DNA from 2 places in the Streptomyces sp. 63XJN7_1_ISO-PGPR-S23-121 genome. Region 1 is predicted to be linked to the other one. Evidence: riboswitches for the same ligand, from Rfam matches in the RefSeq annotation. Region 1 holds a riboswitch; the other holds the start of a gene.
What was found. A riboswitch is a leader RNA that binds a small molecule or an ion and turns the genes downstream of it on or off. The one in region 1 is predicted to bind S-adenosylmethionine.
Positions count from the first base shown of each region.

Region 2: another riboswitch for S-adenosylmethionine. It lies ahead of AC0VYN_RS27465 (aminotransferase class V-fold PLP-dependent enzyme); the one in region 1 lies ahead of thrC (threonine synthase).

Region 1 is NZ_CM149653.1:7,508,451-7,511,650, forward strand. It holds gene thrC (threonine synthase) at 1-1,261, opposite strand, end outside; SAM riboswitch class I at 1,280-1,435, opposite strand; gene AC0VYN_RS33570 (glucosyl-3-phosphoglycerate synthase) at 1,577-2,548, shown strand; gene AC0VYN_RS33575 (hypothetical protein) at 2,585-3,200, opposite strand, start outside.
Region 2 is NZ_CM149653.1:6,140,563-6,143,762, forward strand. It holds gene AC0VYN_RS27460 (Lrp/AsnC family transcriptional regulator) at 40-321, shown strand; gene AC0VYN_RS27465 (aminotransferase class V-fold PLP-dependent enzyme) at 361-1,749, opposite strand; SAM riboswitch class IV at 1,915-2,031, opposite strand; gene trpD (anthranilate phosphoribosyltransferase) at 2,107-3,171, opposite strand.

The DNA.
Region 1 (3,200 bases):
CGGTCAGGCCGGTGCCGGCCACCGCGTCGAGGGTCTTGAGGCCGTCGCCGGTGTTGAGGACGACCGTGGTGAGCGACGGGTCCAGCACGCCGTTCTCGATCAGCTTCTTCGTGACGCCCACCGTCACACCGCCGGCGGTCTCCGCGAAGATGCCCTCCGTGCGGGCCAGCAGCTTGATCGCGTCGACGACCTGCTCGTCGGTCACGTCCTCCACCGCGCCACCGGTGCGACGGGCGATGTCGAGCACGTAGGGGCCGTCGGCCGGGTTGCCGATCGCGAGGGACTTGGCGATGGTGTTCGGCTTCTGGGGGCGCACGACGTCGTGTCCCGCCTTGTAGGCGGTGGACACCGGCGAGCAGCCCTCGGCCTGCGCGCCGAAGATCTTGTACGGCTTGTCCTCGACCAGGCCGAGCCCGATCAGCTCCTGCAGGCCCTTGTCGATCTTCGTGAGCTGGGAGCCGGACGCGATCGGGACGACGAGCTGGTCGGGCAGCCGCCAGCCGAGCTGCTCGCAGATCTCGTACGCGAGGGTCTTGGAGCCCTCGGCGTAGTACGGCCGCAGGTTGACGTTGACGAAGCCCCAGCCCTCGCCGGCCGGGTCGCCGATCAGCTCGGAGCAGAAGCGGTTCACGTCGTCGTAGTTGCCCTCGATGCCGACGAGTTCACCGCCGTAGACCGCGGCCATGACGACCTTGCCCTGCTCCAGGTCGTGCGGGATGAACACGCAGGAGCGGAAGCCGGCCCGCGCGGCGGCGGCGCCGACGGCGCCGGCGAGGTTGCCGGTGGAGGAGCAGGACAGGGTGGTGAAGCCGAAGGCACGGGCGGCCTCCAGGGCCTGGGCGACGACGCGGTCCTTGAAGGAGTGCGTCGGGTTGCCGGAGTCGTCCTTGACGTACAGGCCGCCGGTGACGCCGAGCTCGCGGGCCAGGTTCCCGGCCTCGACCAGCTTGGTCCAGCCCGGATTGATGTTCGGCTTGGTCGCGACGTCGGCCGGGACGGGCAGCAGGGGCGCGTAGCGCCAGATGTTCGCGGGGCCCGCTTCGATCCGCTTCCGCAGCTCCTCGGTGTCGTAGGCCGAGAAGTCGTAGGCGATCTCCAGCGGGCCGAAACACTCCTCGCAGGCGAAGACCGGGCCGAGGGGCACGCGGTGGCCGCACTCGCGGCAGGAGAGCGCCGCGGCGGGGCCCAGGTCCACGGGGGAGGCGGGGGAAGCGGGGGAAGCGGTGGTGTCGGTGCTGCTTGCGACAGTCTGCACAGCCATGTGAGGCGAGGCCCTTTCTCCTCATCTTCCTCACGACGCATCTCGCCGTGAGACGGATTTGGCACCTTCCCTAGCCGGGAGCCTCGCGCTGCGATCGACAGTGATCTACGAGAACCGACTGGAGGGTTGCCGGGGCTTCATCGGGCCGTTTCCCTCTGCCCCTCTGGATGAGCGGTATGTGGTTGTTTTGCGCTGGTGCACACGGTGACCCGGCATGCGCCGGTCCTCCGCGTTGTTCAAGACTGTAACCGACGGCCACGACTGTTGAGATAGTCGTCCGTACCGCGAGATGGATCACGAAGGAGCCCACCGACCGTGCTGGAAGAAGTCGAGCGCTGGCTTGGCGCGCGTTCCTGGTCCGTGGCAGACCGCACGATCGCCCAGATCATGGCCGCCAAACGTGCCACGGGCCAGTCGGTCAGCGTGGTGCTGCCCGCGCTCGACGAGGAGGCGACCGTCGGCGACATCGTCACGGTGATCCGCCGTGAGCTGATGCGGCGGATCCCGCTCGTCGACGAGCTCGTGGTCGTGGACTCCGGGTCGACCGACCGCACGTCGGCGGTGGCCGCGGCGGCGGGGGCGCGCGTCGTCCATCGCGACGAGATACTCCCCCGCATCCCCGCCGTGCCCGGCAAGGGCGAGGTGCTGTGGCGCTCGCTGCTGGTCACCGGCGGCGACATCGTCTGCTTCGTCGACGCCGACCTGCGCGAGTTCTCCGCCGACTTCGTCTCCGGCATCGTGGGCCCGCTGCTCACCGACCCGGAGGTCCACCTGGTCAAGGCCATGTACGACCGCCCGCTCACGATGCCCGACGGGCACGCCGGCGGCCCCGAGTCCGCCGGCCAGGGCGGGCGGGTCACGGAACTCATGGCCCGCCCGCTGCTCAACCTGCACTGGCCGCTGCTGGCCGGCTTCGTCCAGCCGCTCAGCGGTGAGTACGCGGCCCGCCGCTCGCTCCTCGAACGGCTCCCCTTCCCCGTCGGCTACGGGGTGGAGCTGGGCATGCTGGTCGACTCCCTGCACCTGGTGGGCCTGGACGCCCTCGCGCAGGTCGACGTCGGCGTCCGCAGGCACCGGCACCAGGACGGGCAGGCCCTGGGCCGGATGTCCGCCGCGATCTACCGCACCGCCCAGCTCCGGCTGGCCCGCGGCCATCTGGTCCGGCCGTCGCTGACCCAGTTCGAACGCGGCAGCACCGGCTTCGAGCCGCGCACCTACTCGGTGGACACCGAGGAACGCCCGCCGATGACACAGATCGCGGAGTACGCGGCCAGAAGAGTGGCCTGAGCCCCCGGGGTTGTTCCCGCCGGGGGCCCGCAAGCGTCAGCCGGAGACGCCGTCCGACCAGCGCCAGCGGCCGGCGGAGTCCGGCTCGCAGGTCAGGTACTCGCCGCCGCGGCCGTGGGTGCTCAGACCGCGGTGCTTCTTGGCGCAGAACTGGCCGTCGGCGTAGCAGTTGCCCGCGGGGCTGGTGAGTTCGCAGGCGCCGGTGCCCGTGCCGGCCCCGGTGCCCGTGTCCGAGCCGCCCGTGTCCGGTGTCCTGGCCGGTTCGGGGGTCGGCGTCGGCTTCGGGGTGTGCAGCAGGCGCCCGGCGCAGTCGCGGCCGTCGCGGGGGACGCTGAAGGTCACGCCACCGGGGCCGTCGGTCTGCTCGCAGACCTTCTCCCCCGTGCCCCAGGAGGAGGCCTGCCGACCGGTGCCCTGGAGCCGGACGGTGTAGCCGAGTCCCGCCCGCTTCGCCGCGAGGACGGCCGACCCGGCACTCCGCCCGGTGAAGTCGGGCAGCGTCACGGGGGTCGGTGTCGGCGTCGGTGTCGGTGTCGGGGCGGGCGCGGAGGTCGTCGCCCCGGTGGGGGACGCCTCGGCCGTGGGGCTCGCGTCGCCCGGTGTCGCGGTGGCCGCCGCCGACCGTTCGTCCGCCGCCGCGTCCGCGGTCCCG
Region 2 (3,200 bases), 1.4 Mb from region 1:
AGTGGGTGTCCCAGTGCGCACCGAGGGAGAGAATCAACCGTGATCAGCGCGATCGTCCTCATCAAGACCAGCGTGGACCGGATCCCCGAGATCGCGGAGCAGATCGCCTCGCTGGAGAACGTCACCGAGGTCTTCTCGGTCACCGGCACCTACGACCTGATCGCCATGGTGCGGGTCCACCAGCACGAGGACCTGGCGGAGGTCATCCCCGGCCGGATCAGCAAGATCCCGGGCGTGGAGGGCACGGACACCCACGTGGCGTTCCGCACCTACTCGCAGCACGACCTCGAGGCGGCGTTCGCGATCGGCCTGGACAACTAGGGCCCGCCGTCCGGACGCCGCCGTGCCGGTACGGGCGGCTCAGGCGGCGGTACCCGTCCCGGCGGCGGACGTGTCCGGCACGCACCGGCCGTCCTCGGTGCGGTAGTTCCACCGGGCGCCGTCGCTGACCAGCTCCTTGACGGCGTTCACGAACCGCTCCACGTGCTCGTCCGGGGTGCCCGCGCCGAAGCTGACCCGGACGGCGTTGAGGGACCTCTCCCCCGGCGCCGCCTCGGGGGCGCCGCACTCGCCCTGCGTCTGCGGGTCGCTGCCGAGCAGGGTGCGCAGCAGCGGGTGGGCGCAGAACAGGCCGTCGCGGACGCCGATGCCGTACTCCGCGGAGAGGGCGGCGGCGAAGTGCGAGCTGTTCCAGCCGTCGACCACGAAGGAGAGGACGCCGACGCGGGCGGCGTCGTCGCCGAAGAGGGACAGGACCCGGACCTCGGGCACCTGAGCGAGCCCTTCGCGGACCTTGCGGACCAGGTACTCCTCCCGCGCGACCAGCGTGCCGAACCCGGCCTCGGTGAGCGCCTTGCAGGCCGAGGCGATGGCGTAGGCGCCGATGACGTTGGGCGACCCGGCCTCGTGGCGGGCGGCGCCGTCGTGCCACCGCACCTCCACGCCGCCGTCCGCGCGCCGGGTGACGCTGCGGCTGGCCCCGCCGCCGGCGAGGTACGGCTCGGCCTCGCCCAGCCAGTCGGCACGGCCCGCGAGGACACCGGCGCCGAAGGGGGCGTACAGCTTGTGCCCGGAGAAGGCGACCCAGTCGACGTCCAGGTCACGGACGTCGACCGGGTGGTGCGGGGCGAGCTGGGCGGCGTCCAGCACGATCCGGGCCCCGTGCGCGTGCGCGGCGGCGGCCAGTTCGCGCACCGGCCACAGCTCGCCGGTGACGTTGGAGGCGCCGGTGACGCAGACCAGGGCGGGGCCGTACGGCTCGCGGGCGGCCAGCGCGCGCTCCAGGGTCTCGACGGCGTCGGCGGGGCTGCTCGGGGCGTCGAGGCAGGTCACGTCCGCGTCCCGCCAGGGCAGCAGCGAGGCGTGGTGCTCGGTCTCGAAGACGAAGACCCGGCAGCCGGCCGGGAGGGCGGCGGCGAGCAGGTTCAGGGAGTCGGTGGTGGACCGGGTGAACACGACCTGGTCGGCGTCCCGGCAGCCGAGGAACTCGGCGACGGTCCTCCGGGCGTTCTCGAACAGGTCGGTCGACAGCTGCGACAGGTACCCGGCGCCGCGGTGCACGCTGCCGTAGTACGGGGCGTAGGCGGCGACGTCGTCCCAGACCCGCTGGAGCGCGGGCGCGCTGGCGGCGTAGTCGAGCGCGGCGTAGGTGACCTCGCCGCCCGTGACGAGCGGGACGGTGACGTCCCGGCCCAGGACGGGCAGCGGGGCGGCGACGGACTGGTCGGCGGCGACGGCGGAGACGGACATGGGTGCTCCCGTGAAGGCAGAGTTCGTCGCCGCGCGAGCGGGTACGGCTCGAGCGCGGGACGAGCGGAAGAGAGGGGATGCGGAGGCGGGGCTCTGCGGCCCTATCGCATTCGCTGATTCACGGAAGACTCCCTCGGACGACCCAGGACCCCTGGTTCCGCGAGGGGTCCGCGCTTGCCGTGAACCCTGCTGTCCACGGCCTGGTCCTCACCCGGGGCACCCCGCCACGGACGGAGGGTTGCCGGACAGTCGGCCGGGGCCGTATGACTGTCACTCATGACCTGGAAGGGAACGTACGTGAAGTGATCGCCGCCCCGCAACCCGGGTCCGGATCGCGGGACGGGCGTCACGGTCCGCTCAGGCGTTGCTGGCGGCCACCCAGCGCTCCAGGGTCCGCCGGGCGGCGCCGGAGTCGATGGACGCGGCGGCCTGCTCCATGCCGGCCCGGATCCGCTCGGTGAGCGGGCCGTCGCCGGGCTTCAGGGCCACCAGGGCCGCCGCCGAGTTCAGCAGCACCGCGTCACGGACGGGGCCCCGCTCGCCGGCCAGCAGCCGGCGGGCGACGTCGGCGTTGTAGGAGGCGTCGGCGCCGCGCAGGGCCTCGACCGGCACCAGTTCCAGGCCGACGTCCCGCGGGTCGAAGGTCTCCTCGGTCACCGTGCCGTCCCGCACCACCCAGACCCGGGAGGTGGAGGTCGTGGTCAGCTCGTCGAGGCCGTCGTCGCCGCGGAACACCAGGGAGGAGTTGCCGCGCTCGGCGAACACCCCGGCGATGATCGGGGCCATCCGGGGGTCGGCGACACCGACCGCCTGGGCCTTCACCTTCGCCGGATTGGTCAGCGGTCCGAGGAAGTTGAACACGGTCCGCACACCCAGCTGGCCGCGCGCGGTCGCCACATGGCGCAGTGCGGGGTGGAACTTGACCGCGAAGCAGAAGGTGATCCCGGCCTCCTCGGCGACCTGGGCCACCCGCTTCGGGGTCAGCTCGAGGTTGACGCCGAGCTTCTCCAGCACGTCGGACGCGCCGGACGCCGAGGACGCGGCACGGCTGCCGTGCTTGACGACCTTCGCGCCGGTGCCGGCGATCACGACGGCCGACATGGTGGAGATGTTGACCGTCCTGGCGCCGTCGCCGCCGGTGCCGACGATGTCGACCGTCTCGCCGGGGACCTCGATCACGTGCGCGTGCTCGTACATCGACCGCACGCAGCCGGAGATCTCGCCGACGGTCTCGCCCTTGGCCCGCAGCGCCGTCGCGAACCCGGCGATCTGCACGTCGGTCGCCTCGCCGCGCATGATCAGGTCCATCGCCCAGGCGGTGTCGTCGGCGGACAGGTCGCGGCCGTCCAGCAGACCGTTCAGCAGGGCGGGCCAGGAGCGGCCCGCCGCGGTGTCGCCTCCAGCGGGGGTCACAGCGCTCATGAGCCGCTCCTGAATCGTGTACGTCGTGG